Regions from separate parts of the Brevundimonas sp. GW460-12-10-14-LB2 genome, predicted to be linked through region 1. Evidence: predicted binding sites of a transcription regulator. Region 1 holds the regulator's gene; the other holds the start of a gene.
What was found. Region 1 encodes LexA, which represses DNA repair genes until DNA is damaged. Its sites were predicted from a motif close to ATGTTCNCNANNTGTTCT; they were not measured.

Region 1 (7,855 bases):
GCCGATATGCAGATAGCCTGTCGGCGAGGGGGCGAAGCGGGTGACGACAGTCGAGGAAGGTGAGGTCATGGGGGAGGGGTCCGTAAGCGAGGCCCTTATACGCCCCGATGCGGCAAAACCTACCCCCGCCGCGCGATTGCGCGCTTGGCTGGACGCCGAGGTCGCCGCCCAGACCCTGAGATGGCGGCTATGGGCGCCGGTCGCATTCGGCGCGGGCGGCGGCATCTATTTCGCGCTGCGAGCCGAGCCGGTCTTGTGGCCCTTGTTGCTGGGCGCCGCCTTGGCCTTTGGGCTGTGGGTCGTGGCGCGCCGGCGCGGCGGATCGCGGCGCCTGACCTGGCTGCTCTTGATTCTGGCCTGCGTTACAGGCGGGCTGGCGGCGGCCAAGGTGCGCACCGAAGCCGTCGCTGCGCCGATCGCGCCCGCCCTGAGCGAACCGACCGTGATCGAAGCCTGGGTCGTCGATGTCGACAGCCCGGGTCAGCAAGGAGCGCGGGTCGTGATCGCGCCGGTCTGGATTCGCGGACTGACGCCCGAACAGACGCCGGTGCGCCTGCGGGCGACGGTGCGGGGCGACCCGCCGCGGCCCGGCGAAGCGATCCGCCTGTTCGGCATTCTGAATCCGCCGCCTGCGCCGGCCAGCCCTGGGGCCTACGATTTCGGGCGCAACGCCTTCTTTCAGGGGATGGGAGGCGTTGCGTTCGCCTTGGGCGACACGCGTACGGCCGAGCTTGCCCCGCCGCCGTGGCGACTTCGACTTGAAATGGTGGTGAACGCCGCGCGCTTCGCATTGGCCGAGCGGATCGTGGCAAGGCTCGGCCAACGGACCGGCGGGATCGCCGCCGCCATGACGACCAGCCACGAAACCTGGATCAGTCAGGAGGACATGGATGTGATGCGCGATTCCGGCCTGGCGCACATCCTTTCGGTGTCAGGGCTGCATATGGCGATCGTCGGCGGTTTCGTCTTCTTCGCCGTGCGGCTGGGCGTGGCGGCCTGGCCCTGGTTGGCCTTGCGGGTTCACGGCAAGAAGGTCGCGGCCTTGGCGGGCCTGACGGCGGTCGGGGTCTATCTGGTGGTGTCGGGCGCGCCGCCCCCGGCCGAGCGGGCCGCCACCACCGCCTCCATCGCCTTTCTGGCCATCCTGCTGGATCGACAGGCGGTGACCATGCATGGCCTGGCTGTGGCGGCCTTCATCGTTTTGGCCATACAGCCTGAAGCCATCGTCACGCCGGGTTTCCAGATGTCGTTCGCGGCGACTGCGGCCTTGGTCGCCCTGGTCGAGGCTTGGCCGAAGCGCCCGCGCGAAATATCCGCGCCTTGGCCGATCCTGGCAGTCCAACGGCTGGGCGGGTGGCTGACGGCGGCTGTGGCGGCCAGCGTCGTCGCAGGATTGGCGACGGGACCGTTCGCTATGCAGCATTTCAACCGCACCGCCATGTACGGACTGCTCGCCAATCTCGGCACGTCGCCCGTGGCGGACTTCATCCTGATGCCAGCCCTGGCCTTGGGCGCAGCGCTTGAGCCTTTGGGGTTGGGGGGACCGTTCCTGGCGGTCGCGGGATGGGGCGTCGATCTGATGCTGGCCATCGGCGCCTGGACGGCGGGATTGCCCGGCGCGGTCAGAACGGTCGCCAGCGCACCAAATTATGTCCTGCCGGTCGCGTTCCTGGGCGTGTTGTTCGTCTGTTTGTGGCAAGGCCGCCTGCGCTGGTTGGGACTGCCCTTTGCAGCCGCCGTCCTGATCTGGCCGCGTGAACCGACGCCGGACCTCTGGCTTGGCGATGGCGGAACCAACGCCGCCTTTCACCGTGATGAGGCGGCCGTCGTCGTCCGGCCTGGCGTACGTGAGTTTGCGGTGGATCTCTGGTCGCGACGACGGGGGCTGGCCATGACGGATCGCTCGGAGACAGGCTGGGTCTGCGACCGCTTTTCCTGTCGACCGGAAGCCGATGAGGCCGGGCCCGTTGCAATCTGGTGGGGGCGGAAGTCGCCGAGCTCAGATCAGATGGAGGCGTTATGCCGCGCAGCGCCCGTCGTCAGCGTCCGCGCCGTCGTCTCGTCGATCCCGAGCGCCTGTCAGGATCGACTTGTCTTGGACAGCGTGGACTTTGCGCGGGGCGGGGCGGTGGAGTTGTGGCGCGTCAGCTCTGACGAGCCGAATCGATGGCGCGCAGTGTGGACGGCCGACGTTCGCGGCGACCGCCCCTGGACGCGTCAGTCCGATCCGGACGTCAGTGATAGCGGCGCATGAGGCCGACCAGCTTGCCCTGCACCGCGACCTGATCCGAGCCGTAGATTTTGGTCTCGTAGTTGCGGTTGGCGGGTTCCAACGCGATCGAGGCGCCCTTCTTGCGGAGGCGTTTCAGCGTCGCCTGCTCGCCCTCGACCAGAGCCACCACGATTTCACCGGAGGCGGCGTTGTCGGTCGATTTGATCACCACCATGTCGCCGTTCAGGATGCCGGCCTCGATCATGGAGTCGCCTTCGATCTCCAGCAAGTAGTGCTCGCCCGAGCCCAGCATGGATTCCGGGACCGGATAGCGCGCCGTTTCATGCTCGATTGCGTCGATCGGCGTGCCGGCGGCGATCTTGCCCATCAGCGGCAGCTCGCGGGTGTCGTTGGCCACCATCGGGGCCGAAGGTCGGACACCGCCGCCGCCCTCGATGACGTCGGGCTTGAACCCGGCGCGACCGCGCGGCGCGCCGGCCGTCGCCTGTTCGGGCAGTTTCGTGACTTCCAACGCGCGGGCGCGGTGAGCGAGGCGGCGGATGAAGCCGCGTTCCTCCAGCGCCGTAATCAGCCGGTGAATGCCGGACTTGGAGGCCAGATCGAGCGCCTCCTTCATCTCGTCGAACGAAGGGGAGACGCCGGTCTCCTGGATGCGTTCATGGATGAACATCAGCAGTTCGTGCTGTTTGCGCGTGAGCATCGCCAGGCCCTCATGCGCCCGCCGACGAATCGGAACGGGCCGTGAACATTTGTCGATGTTCTGTAAGTGTTCCTTGCTAATGTCAACTTAACGGCGCGGCTTGCCGCCGCGCGCAGACCTAGACCGCCAGCAACTGACGGGTCGCCGCCTCGACATCGGCCTGCCGCATCAGGCTCTCGCCGACCAGGATCGCCTGGGCATGGGCAGCCGAGACGCGCGCCACGTCGTCGGGCGTGAAAATGCCGCTCTCGGCGACCAGCAGAGCGCGAACGGGGCTAAGCATCGACAGCCGCTCCGTGGTTTCCAGATCGACCTCGAACGTGCGCAGCGAGCGATTATTGACCCCCACCAGATCGCCGCCTAGCGCACAGGCGCGCGCCATTTCGTCCTCGTCGTGCGTCTCGATCAGCGCGTCCATGCCAAAGCGTTCGGCTTCCGAAAGCAGCTCGGCGGCCAACCGGTCATCGACCATGGCCAAGATGATCAGGATGCAATCGGCGCCCAGGGCGCGGCTTTCGGCGACCTGCCAGGGATCGACAAGGAAATCCTTGCGCAGGCAGGGCAGGGCGACGGCCTCGCGGGCCTGGCCCAGATAGGCGTCGTCGCCCTGGAAGCTGGGGCCATCGGTCAGCACCGACAGACAGGCCGCACCGCCGGCCTCATAGGCGCGGGCCAGGGCCGGCGGATCGAAATCGGGCCGGATCAGGCCCTTGGACGGGCTGGCCTTCTTGATCTCGGCGATCAGGGCGGGACGACCGGTTTCCTCTCCGACGCGCTCCAAGGCGGCGCGAAAGCCGCGCGGGGCAGATGCGGCGCGGGCCAGGGCTTCGATCGCGTCCTGTGAGGTCGCAGCCTTGCGGGCGGCGACGTCCTCGCGCTTGTAGGTGGCGATACGATCCAGAACGTCGGTCATGCGGGCTCTTCGCTTTCCAGCGGCGTGGAGGTGATGCGGGCCAGGCGATCCAGCGCCTCGGCGGCTCGACCGTCGTCGATGGCGCCAGCCGCGAGCGCGGCGCCGTCGGCCAGATCGGCCGCGCGATCGGACACCACGAGGGCGGCGGCGGCGTTCAGCAGCACGATGTCGCGGTAGGGTCCGGCCGCGCCGGCCAGAAGCGCGCGCAGGGCGACGGCGTTCTCTTCGGCGTCGCCGCCGCGAATGTCTGCGATAGAGGCCCGCGGCAGGCCGGCGTCCTTGGGCGTGACCTGGAAGCGACGAACCGCGCCATCCTTCCATTCGGCGACGTCCGTGGGGCCGGAAGTCGCCAGTTCGTCCAGGCCTTGGCCGTGAACGGTCCAGGCCCGGGTGGCGCCAAGCCGGCCCAGCACCTCGGCCAGCGGCTCCAGCAGGCGCGGATCATAGACGCCCATGACCTGTCGTCTTGCAGACGCCGGGTTCGAAAGCGGTCCCAACAGGTTGAAGACGGTGCGAAAACCGATCTCGGCTCGCACCGGCCCGACATGACGCATCGCCCCGTGATAGGCGGGCGCGAACAGGAAGCAGATACCGGCCTCATCCAGCGCCTTTTTCTGCTGCGCCTGCGACGCCATCAGGTTCACGCCCAGGATCGACAAGACGTCGGAAGAGCCTGATTTCGAAGACATCGCCCGATTGCCGTGCTTGGCGACCTTCAGACCGGCGCCGGCGAGAACCAGGGCTGCGGCGGTGGAGATATTGTAGGTGTGCTGACCGTCGCCCCCGGTGCCGCAGGTGTCGATCACCTCATAGGGATGATCCAGCGTCAGAGCGGCTTCACGCATGGCGCCCGCGAAGGCGGCGATCTCGTCCACGGTCTCGCCGCGCATCCGCATGGCGGTGACGGCGGCTGCGACCTGGGAAGGCGTGGGCTCGCCCCGCAGGCAGGCGGCGAAGAAGTCGTGCGCCTGCTGGGACGTCAGGGAATGGCCCTCGACCAGTCGGGCGAGGATCGGCTTGAACCCGTCGCCCATGGTCAGGCGGCCGCGAGGCGCTTTACGCCGGCGATATCAAGGAAGTTGGCCAGCATGTCGTGACCGTGCTCGGTGGCGATGGATTCCGGGTGGAACTGAACGCCGTGGATCGGGCGCGTACGGTGCTGCAGACCCATGATCTCCCCGTCGGCGGTCCAGGCGGTGACCTCCAGGTCGTCGGGCAGGGTTTCGCGCTTGACCGCCAGCGAATGATAGCGTGTGGCGGTGAAGGGCGAGGGCAGGCCGGCGAAGACGCTCTGGCCCTTATGCAGGATCGGCGAGGTTTTGCCGTGCATCAGGATCTTGGCGCGGATGACGTCGCCGCCGAACGCTTGGCCGATGGCCTGATGACCCAGACATACGCCTAGGATCGGCATCGACGCTGGCGCTGTCGTGATCAACGGCAAACAGATGCCGGCCTGATCGGGCGCGCACGGGCCGGGCGACAGCAGAACGGCGGCGGGGTTCAGCGCCCACGCCTCGTCCACCGTCAGGTCGTCGTTGCGCACGACATGCGTCGGCGCGCCCAACTCCGCGAGGTAGTGGACGAGATTGTAGGTGAAGCTGTCGTAGTTATCGACGACGAGGATCATGGCTTGGCTTCTAGGCGTGACGCGCGTCCGCGCCAAGCCGGCGCGGCTTTAAAGCGCATTTTAACTCGACGGGACTAGGACTGGGCGTGTGAAACTCGCCGCTGAAAAAGACATCGCCGCCAAGATCGCCGCCGCCAAGGCGAAGCTGGTCGTGGTCGAACCCGCGCCCAACCCCGTCGCCGCGCTTGGGGCAGCCGCGCTCGCAGCGACTGCGGCGGTTTTGATGGCGGGCGTCGTCATTATCGGGCCGGGCGTGCAGTTCAACGACCCGGTAATGACGATTTCGCGCTAGCGATTGCCGGTCCGAAAGCGCCAGGCGTCTTCCGCCGCCCGCATCGGCGCGCGCGCCTTGTGCTGGGTCTCGGCATATTCGGCCGCAGGATCGCTGTCGGCGACGACGCCGGCCCCGGCCTGAACGAAGATCCGATCGTCGGCGAAAAGGGCGGTGCGCAGGGTGATGCAGATGTCCGCCTCGCCGCCGGCTGAAATATAGCCGACGCCGCCGCCGTAACCGACGCCGCGCTTTTCGCTTTCCAGTTCGTCGATGATCTCCATCGCGCGCACCTTGGGCGCGCCCGACAGGGTCCCGGCGGGCAGGGCGGCCAGCAGCGTGTCCACCGCATCCAGCCTGGGGTCAGCCTTGCCGCGCACGTTGGAAACGATGTGCATGACCTGGCTGTAGCGCTCGACGACGAAGCTCTCGGTGACTTCAACCGTGCCGGGCGCCGCGACGCGCCCCACATCGTTGCGGCCCAGGTCCAGCAGCATCAGATGCTCGGCAAGCTCTTTTGGATCAGCGAGCAGTTCGACTTCCAGCGCCTTGTCCGCTTCTGGCGTCGCGCCGCGCATGCGGGTTCCGGCCAGTGGCCGGATCGTCACTTCTCCGTCCTTGAGCCGAACCAGGATCTCGGGGCTGGAGCCGGCGAGCTGGAAGCCTTCGAAGTTCAGATAGAACAGATAGGGCGACGGATTCTGGCGACGCAGCGAGCGATAGAAGGCGAAGGGATCGTCCGTCCACGGGGCTGAGAACCGATGGCTGAGCACGACCTGGAAGATGTCGCCGGCGCCGATGTAGTCCTTGGCCCTGGCGACCATCTCGGCGAAGGCCGGCTCGTCCACAGGCGAGGTGAAGACGGGAGGCGGCGTTTGCTGCGGAGCGGCGCGAACGGGCAGGGGTTCGCGCAAGGCCGTCTCGAACGCGTCCAGCCGCGCCGTCGCGGCGTCGAACGCCTCTTGCGGGGAGATGCCGGCGTCGGGATAGGCGGCCGATACCAGAACGATCTCGTGGCGGACCGAATCGAAGATGGCCACCAGCGACGGCCGTGTCAGCACAGCGTCGGGCAGGTCGAGCGGGTCAGGGTTTGGCGCGCCCAGCGGCTCCAGCAGTCGCACCATGTCATAGCCGAAGACGCCGAACAGGCCGGCGGCCATCGGCGGCAATCCCTCCGGCAGATCGAACTTCGACGCCGCGATAAGCGCGCGCAGGGATTGCAGCGCCGGCAGCGGTTCAGCCGTAAAGCGACCCTCCGCTATGGCGAACCCGCGCGACAGTTCCGCCGCGTTGGAGCGACAACGCCAGACCACATCAGGATCCAGCGTGAGGATGGAGTAGCGACCCTTAACCGCGCCGCCCTCGACCGATTCCAGCAGACAGGCGTACGGCCGGTCGCGCCCCAGCTTGAGGTAGGCCGAGACCGGGGTTTCCAGGTCGTCGATGACCCGCCGAACCAGGACCTGCGGCCGACCCGCCGAAAGGCCGGCGGCGAAGGCGTCGAACGTGATGTCGCGCGTGGCGTCGTCGGTCATTGCGCCGGTGCGGCGGGCGTTGCTCCACCCGACAGACCCAGGGCCGACAGTGCTTGGGCCGGGTCGTTCTTGGCCTTGGAGCGCTGGGCGCCCGCCGAGACCGACGATTCGACCATGGCCTGCACCAATTCCTGGGTCAGGCGCGGGCGGACCTGCTCGGCCAGCGGACCGGCTACGGTCGGATTGGCGGCGCGGACGTTGTCGACGCGACCGACCACATAGGCGGTCTGCGACGCGGGCTGCGAGAAGGCCTGGCCCTTGGACTGGCCGAACAGGCCCTGAAGCACGCCCTGACCCAGGGCTTCCTGGGTCTGCTGATTGCGGATGACGCCGGTGCGCACGGTCAGCGGCGCATTGACCGAGCGGGCGACCGCGGCGATGTCCTCGCCGTTGCGCACGCGGGTCGTCAGCTCTTCGGCCTTGGCCGACAGGCGACGCATGGTCTCCCGCTGGACCCATTGGGCGGCCAGGGGCTCGCGCACCTCGGCCAGGGTCGGCAGGGCCGACGGGCGGATGTCGTTGACGCGCACGGCGAAATACTGGCCCTGACCGGCGTCGATGACGTCGCTTTCGCCG
Region 2 (7,855 bases), 1.3 Mb from region 1:
ATGCAGGCGCTGGACATCGACCACGCCAAGATGAATGTGAACGGCGGCGGCATCTCGATGGGCCACCCGCTCGGCGCCACCGGCGCCATGATCACCGGCATCGCGCTGGACGAGCTGGAGCGCTCGAACAAGTCGACCGCTCTGGTCACCCTGTGCATCGGCGGCGGCATGGGCACCGCCACCGTCATCGAACGCGTCTGATCCAGGAGCAAATGGATATGGAAAACTTCAAGATCGACGTCGACGCCGACGGCATCGCCCTGATCACCTTCGACGTTCCGGGCCGTTCGATGAACACCCTGACCTCCTCGGTGATGAAGGAAATCCCCGAACTGGTCGAACGCATCAAGACCGACGACGCCATCAAGGGCGCCGTCATCACCTCGGGCAAGGCCTCGGGCTTCTGCGCCGGCGCGGACCTGGGCGACATGGCCGGCGGCGTGCTGTCGGGCGGCGGCGACCTGCAGAAGGCGTTCGACGCCGGCTGGAAGCTGAACGGCGCGTTCCGTGCGCTGGAGACCTCGGGCAAGCCGATCGCGGCCGCGATCAACGGCCTCGCTTTGGGCGGCGGGCTGGAGTTCACCCTGGCGGCCCACTACCGCGTGGTCGAGAACGACAACAAGATCCAGCTGGGCCTGCCCGAGATCAAGGTGGGTCTGTTCCCCGGCGGCGGCGGCACCCAGCGCCTGACCCGCCTGGTCGGCGTCCAGAACGCCATGATGGCGATGAGCGAGGGCAAGTCCTTCCGCCCGAACGACGCAAAGAGCGCAGGGATCGTCCACGAGGTGGTCGAGAAAGGCCAGTCGGTCGAGGCCGCCAAGGCCTGGATCAAGAACGGCGGCAAGGCCGTCCAGCCCTGGGACGAGAAGTCGTTCAAACTGCCCGGCGGAGGCCCCTATCACCCGGCCGGCATCCAGAACTTCATGGTCGGCAACGCCATGCTGCGCAAGCAGTCCTACGGCAACTATCCGGCCGTCGTGAACCTGATGAAGGCCGTTTACGAAGGCGCCCAGGTGCCGATGGACGCGGCCCTGCGCATCGAGACCCGCTACTTCATCAAGACCCTGATGACGCCGCAGGCGCAGGCCATGATCCGTTCGCTGTTCCTGTCCAAGCAGGAGCTGGACAAGGGCGCCGTTCGCCCGGCCGGCGTGCCCAAGTCCGATCCGAAGAAGGTCACGGTCATCGGCGCCGGCATGATGGGCGCGGGCATCGCCTATGTGCAGGCGCTGGCCGGCATCGAAACCATCCTGATCGACCAGACGCAGGAAGCCGCCGACAAGGGCAAGGCCCACGTCGAGGAGCTGCTGAAGAAGCGCTTGTCACGCGGTCAGCTGACGCAGGAGAAGTATGACGCCCTGCTGGGTTCGGTCACGGCGACGACCGACTATGAGCTGATCAAGGGCTCGGACCTGGTCGTCGAGGCCGTGTTCGAAAACCGCGAGATCAAGGCCGATGTGACCAAGCGCGCCGAGGCGCAACTGGCCGAGGGCGCCGTCTTCGGCTCCAACACCTCGACCCTGCCGATCACCGGTCTGGCCGAGGCCTCGGTGCGGCCCAAGGACTTTATCGGCATCCACTTCTTCTCGCCCGTCGACAAAATGATGCTGGTCGAGATCATCCTGGGCGAAAAGACGGGTCAGGCCGCCATCGCCAAGGCGCTGGACTATGTGCTGAAGATCAAGAAGACGCCGATCGTCGTCAACGACAGCCGCGGTTTCTACACCTCGCGCTGCTTCTCCACCTTCCTGATGGAGGGTATGGCGATGCTGGAAGAGGGCTACGGCCCCGCGCTGATCGACAATGTCGGTCGCATGACCGGCATGCCGCGCGGCCCGCTGGAGATGCACGACGACGTCGCCCTGGACCTGTCCTACAAGATCGCCAAACAGACGGCGCTGGATCTCGGCGACAAATACGTCCCGTCGGAAGGCGCCGACATCGTCGCCAAGATGGTCGAGGGCGGTCGCTTCGGGCGCAAGAACGGCAAGGGCTTCTACGACTATGACAGCAAGCCCAAGACGATCTGGAAGGGTCTGGGCGAACTGGCCCCCACCACCAAGGGCATCGATCAGCCGGAAGAGCCGACCGCCTTCGCCCAGATCGACGAGCTGAAGACGCGCCTTCTGTATCGTCAGGCCGTCGAAGTGGCACGTTGCTGGGAAGAGGGCGTCATCGACGATCCGCGCGAAGCCGATCTGGGCGCCATTCTGGGCTGGGGCTTCGCGCCCTGGACCGGCGGCCCGATCAGCATGATCGACGGCATCGGCCTGGCCAAATTCGTCGAAACCGCAGACCGTCTGGCCGCGACCTATGGCGACCGCTTCAAGGTCCCGCAGTTGCTGCGCGACATGGCGGCGAAGAACGAAACCTTCTATGGCAAGTTCGCCCCGGAGAAGGCCGCCGCCTGATCGGTCGCGGACATCCACAGACGGAACGGGCGGCCTTCGGGTCGCCCGTTTTCGTTTGGCGTTTGACTTTCGTCATCCTCCGGCGCGCGATGCGCGACCGGGGGACCCAGCGGCGCCGGCGGCGATCGTTCCATCGCAGGATCTCGGGGCGTCGAGTCCGCGACAGCTTCGCGCTCACGCGCGCCGCTGGGTCCTGGTTCTGCGCTACGCTTCGCCCGGAATGACGAAAAAAAGATCAGCACCGCTCACAAAAGAAAAAGACCCGCTCGACACGAGGTCGAGCGGGTCGCTCCGCCGCCCTTCGCGGGGTCGGTGGCGGGTCGCTAGGGGCGACGGAGTAGCGGTGAAAAGACCGGACCGAGACAGGACGAACTCTGACAGTCCGCCCAGCCTCGGAGGCTGGCGTCAGCCTTCCAGGTCCTGGCCTTCGTCCGGCTCGGGCGTGCCCAGCAGTTCGTCGGCGATCTTGTTGGTCGAGGCGCGCACAGCCTTTTCGATCGAGGCCGCGATGTCGGGGTTCTGCTTCAGGAACTCGCGCACATTCTCGCGGCCCTGACCGATCCGGGTGGAGTCATAGCTGAACCAGCTGCCCGACTTCTCGATGATGCCAGCCTTGACGCCCAAGTCGATGACTTCGCCCAGCTTGGAGATGCCTTCGCCGTACATGATGTCGAAGATGACCTCGCGGAATGGCGGGGCGACCTTGTTCTTGACCACCTTGACCCGGGTGGTGTTGCCGACCACCTCGTCACGGTTCTTGATCGCGCCGGTGCGGCGGATATCCAGACGCACCGAGGCGTAGAACTTCAGCGCATTGCCGCCCGTCGTCGTCTCGGGCGAGCCGTACATGACACCGATCTTGTGGCGGATCTGGTTGATGAACAGCACAATGCATTTCGACTTGGAGATCGAGGCGGTCAGCTTGCGCAGCGCCTGGCTCATCAGGCGCGCCTGAAGGCCCGGGAGGCTGTCGCCCATCTCGCCCTCGATCTCGGCGCGCGGCGTCAAGGCTGCGACGGAATCGACGACCACAATATCGACGGCGCCCGACCGAACCAGCGTATCCACGATCTCCAGCGCCTGCTCGCCAGTGTCCGGCTGCGACACCAGAAGATCATCCAGATTGACGCCCAGCTTCTGGGCGTAGACCGGGTCCAGCGCATGTTCGGCGTCGACGAAGGCGGCGACCCCGCCCTTCTTCTGCACTTCCGCGACGGTGTGCAGAGCCAAGGTCGTCTTGCCCGAGGATTCCGGGCCGAACACCTCGATCACCCGCCCGACCGGCAGGCCGCCGATGCCCAGCGCCATGTCCAGGCCCAGCGAGCCGGTCGAGACGCTGTCGATCTCGGCGACCACGCCCGCCTTGCCCAGTTTCATCACCGAGCCCTTGCCGAAGGCGCGATCAATCTGCGCGATCGCCGCCTCCAGGGCGCGTTGCTTGTCGCCGTCGTCCTTGCCCACCAATTTGAGTGCCGCCTGTGAAGCCATTGCCTTCGTCTCCCTTGCCATGATTCCCGTCATTCAGCTTGGGAGAGACCCGCCTGGACCCGCCCCCGTTTCGTGAGGCAGACTATGTGCATGGTTTGTTCTGGTTCACAAGATGTTCTCATTGATCAAAACGAGAACACCCAAAACCTACGACCGTTTTTGACGCCGGCTAAAGCGGAAGGCGCAGGCTGAAGCTGGCGCCCTCGGGGTCGTAAGTCATGACCGCCGAGCCGTGCAGCGAGCGGTTGATCGTCGAGTCGATCAGCACCGAACCGAAGCCCTTGCGCTGAGGCGGCGACACCGCCGGCCCGCCACTTTCCACCCAATCCAACAGCAGATGGCCTTCCGCCACGGACCAGTCGATCCGCACACAGCCCGAGGCGTTCGACAGGGCGCCGTATTTGGCGGCGTTCACCGCCAGCTCGTGAAAGACCATCCCCATCCCCAACGTCTGTTGCGCGTTCAGATCGACGGCCGGACCGGTCAGGCGAACCTGTTCCTCGGCATAGGGGGCCAGTTCCTGAGCCAGCATGGCGCGCAGATCGACATGCTCCCAGTTCGCGGCTGTCAGCAGATTCTGAGTATTGGACAGAGCCACCAGCCGCGCCTCGAAAAGGGCGGTGAAGGTGGCGACATCCGGCGTACGCCGTGCGGTCTGGTGGGCGATGGATTGCACTGTGGCCAGAGTGTTCTTCACCCGGTGGTTCAATTCGTTGATCAGCAATCGCTGCAAGCGTTCGCTGTCGGCCAAGGCGGCGAAGGCCTCGCGACGATCGGTGATGTCGGTGATGACGCCCGACATCTTGATCGGCCGGCCCGAACGACTGCGGATAAGGCGTCCTCGCAGATGGATCCACCGGCCAGAGGCCGGCAGACGCCATTCCTGATCGTATTCGCCCTCCCCCGCCAGGGCGCGCTCCAGCGCCTGACGATGCAACGGCAGATCCTCGGGCGACAGACGGTCGCCGACCTCGCTCGGGCCAAGGCGGCAGGACGGATCGATGGACAGGATTTCGCGCGCGCGGCCTGACATCATCGTCGTCTTCATCGGCAGGGTCGCTTCCCAGAAGCCAACGCCGCCGGCGTCCACGGCCGCCAGAACATTGGCCCGCTGATCCATGATCGAGGCGCCCAGCGCGAGAAACAGCAGCGTGACCGCGCCGGTCGTCACCGCGACCGCCAATACGACCGGCGACGCCCCACCCTGCAACGGCCCCGCGTCGGCGATCGGGGTCAGGATCAGGGCCGCCATGCCGATATGGTGCATGGAGACGATGGCCAGACCCAGGATCACGGCGGCGACCGCGCGCCAGGCCAGACCCCGCTCCTGACGGGCCGCGATCAGGGCGGCGTAGGCGGCGGCGACCGCCACCACGACCGACAGGGCGACCAGCACGGGCTGATAACTCAGGACGGCGTTCATCCGCATCGCCGCCATCCCGACATAGTGCATGGCGACGATGGACCCGCCCATCAGCAGGGCCGCCGGCGCCAGTCGCAAGGGGCTGGCCTGCGCCGTCCCCGCCGTCAGGAAGGCCGCGGACGTGCCGGCCGTCGCCAGCAGGAAGGAGACCAGCGTCAGGCCGGGATCATAGAAGACGGGGCCTTCGGCCTCGAACCCCAGCATGGCGATGAAATGCATCGACCAGATGCTGACGCCCAGCGCCAGGGCGGCCACGCCCAACCAACGCAATCGCGTCGCGCCGATCTGGTCGCGGGTGCGGTTGAACAAATCCAGAGCCGTCCACGCGCCCAGGATCGCGATCGCCAGCGACAGGACGGTGAACGGATTGACGTGAAGATGGTGCAAACGCGCCGAGGCCCCGAGAAACAGCAGCGGTATGCTTAGCCCGGTTTGATCGCGCGGACGACTGCCAAACGCATCCGGATCAAGCGACCAACCTGGCCCCCACGGCGACCGCGACGGCCAGCGCCAGGCTGGCGGCGGCGAAGATCGGCAAGGCCCGCCCCGAGCGCGGCGCCAGCGGGCGGACCAGCATCGCGATCATCAGGGCGATCGGCCCCACCGCGCCAGGCATGTCCATGCCGACGCCCAGGAAAACGCCGTGCCCCTGAACCAGCAACCACCCGCCGACCAGGGCTGTGGCGACGACGGCGGGCGCCAAGGACGCCCACGAGCCGAAGCGGGCGCCGATCACCGCCGTCGACGCGGCCGCCAGGGCGGCGATCAGACCGGGCCACAGCAGCAGGAAAGCGGCTTCAGGCGCCGCCGCCTGCACCCCGCCGCCCAGGATCAAAACCAGGACGATCAGCCCCAGCCAGCCGCCCCAGACGGCGTCTGCGTCCTGCGGTTTCGGCCGCCCCAGGCTGAGCGCCAGCGCGATCACCGTCGCCCCCAGGACCGGCAGGCTGAAACCGCCCAGCGCCGCTGCAAGTGCGAATGCGGCCAGTATCACTCCAGCTGCGCCCCATCGGCCCAGCAGCCGTCGCCCCGCGGTCAGCATCAGAATCAGGGCCAGCATGGCCAGGGCCACGGCGATTTCCAGAACCGGCAGGCGACGCAGCAAGGTGTAATAGAGGTCGGCTGAATCCACGCGACGACCGATCGGCCCGGCCAGGGCGCGCACCGCCTGTCCCACCACCACCGCACTGGCCAACAGCCACAGGCCATCCGCCGCGCCCCGCACGACCGACGTCGCCCGCAAGCCCGTGGCGTGGCGTGCGCCCCATGCGGCGAAGGCCGTCGCGAGACCCCCCACAATCAGCAGGACCCAACCGATCGCCGGAGAATGCTGCACGACGAACAGGCCGAAGACGTCGGCATAGACCGCATTCTGTGTCGCCTGCGGCAGGGCAGGCGCCCGCAAAAGGTCATCGGCCATTTCCAACGCCTGGGAACCGATATGCTGCACGCTGCCCTGATCCAGCGCCTGCGGCGTCGAGGACGGTGAATGATACTGCGCCGGACGGCCGATGAAGGCCAGGTTGATCCCCGCCAACCTCCGATCCGCCGCCACGGTGAAGTCCGTGCCATTGGGCATCAGCCGATAGACGAAGATGGCCAGGGCGTTGCTGGACGGCCCGCCCGTCGCCCTCCGGGTCGCCTGCGCATAGCGGGCGATGGTCTGGGCGTTGCCGGGTCCGGTCTCAAACATCATGGCGCGCCCGCCGCCGCCCCGCGCCTCCAGATTGATCACCGCGCCGATGTCGTCGCGCAGCGGATGTTCGCTGAAGAAGGCCCGCGCCCCGTCCAGATTCAGCTCCTCGGCGTCGGTGAACAGGACCACCAGCGTGCGCTCGGCGCCGCCCCGCGCCTTGATCGCGCGCACGGCCTCCAAAATGGCGGCGACGCCGGTCGCATCGTCGGCGGCGCCGGGCGAGTTCGGCACGCTGTCGTAGTGGGCCATCAGGGCGACAGCGGGCAGGCCGGGGTCACGCCCCGGCAGGACCCCGACGATATTGACCGCCTGAACGCCGCCCGCGTTTCCGCCCTCCCGCTCGATTCGCGCGACGGCGGCGGGCGACAGGGAGCCGGTCTGCAAGCTGGGCTGAAGCCCCAGCGCCGTCAGCCTTTGGCCGAGATAGGTCTGAACCTGCCGATGTTCAGCAGAGCCGACGGGATGCGGCGCTCGTGCGATCCGGTTCACGTCCATCATGGCGCGCGCGGCCGAGAACTGAACCGCAGGCGTCGAAGCGGGCAGGGGTTTGGGCGTCTGCGCGGTCAGCACCGCCAAGCCGAGGGCCGCCACAAGGGACGCCAGAAACAACACCCACCGCATATCCAATCCCCCGATCGCTCTGTCCCGCAATCAGCCCCGAACCACCGCTCTGCGCAAGGCGTCCGATCAGCGCCGCACGATGTTCCGAGCCGTCAGATTGCCCGTAGCCCCGTCGCCGTCGTCCGCGCTGGACCCGAACGGCCAGCCGCGGTCGTCGCCGCAGTAGCGTCGTCCGCCCTCGCGCGACCCGATCACAACCGCGCGTGGCCTCAGCCA

Region 2: recA (recombinase RecA) is a predicted target of LexA. The motif match lies at 4,001-4,018, and genes of this name have one in related genera.

What each region holds. Positions count from the first base shown of each region.
Region 1 is NZ_CP015511.1:1,252,370-1,260,224, reverse strand. Features, by position in the region: gene gltX (glutamate--tRNA ligase) at 1-69, opposite strand, end outside; gene A4249_RS06185 (ComEC/Rec2 family competence protein) at 137-2,254, shown strand; gene lexA (transcriptional repressor LexA) at 2,235-2,933, opposite strand; gene trpC (indole-3-glycerol phosphate synthase TrpC) at 3,052-3,846, opposite strand; gene trpD (anthranilate phosphoribosyltransferase) at 3,843-4,880, opposite strand; gene A4249_RS06165 (anthranilate synthase component II) at 4,883-5,473, opposite strand; gene A4249_RS06160 (peptidoglycan-binding protein) at 5,562-5,765, shown strand; gene trpE (anthranilate synthase component I) at 5,762-7,279, opposite strand; gene A4249_RS06150 (peptidylprolyl isomerase) at 7,276-7,855, opposite strand, start outside.
Region 2 is NZ_CP015511.1:2,527,484-2,535,338, forward strand. Features, by position in the region: gene A4249_RS12605 (acetyl-CoA C-acetyltransferase) at 1-201, shown strand, start outside; gene A4249_RS12610 (3-hydroxyacyl-CoA dehydrogenase NAD-binding domain-containing protein) at 219-2,411, shown strand; gene recA (recombinase RecA) at 2,817-3,899, opposite strand; gene A4249_RS12620 (MHYT domain-containing protein) at 4,069-5,709, opposite strand; gene A4249_RS12625 (M20/M25/M40 family metallo-hydrolase) at 5,789-7,639, opposite strand; gene A4249_RS12630 (right-handed parallel beta-helix repeat-containing protein) at 7,706-7,855, opposite strand, start outside.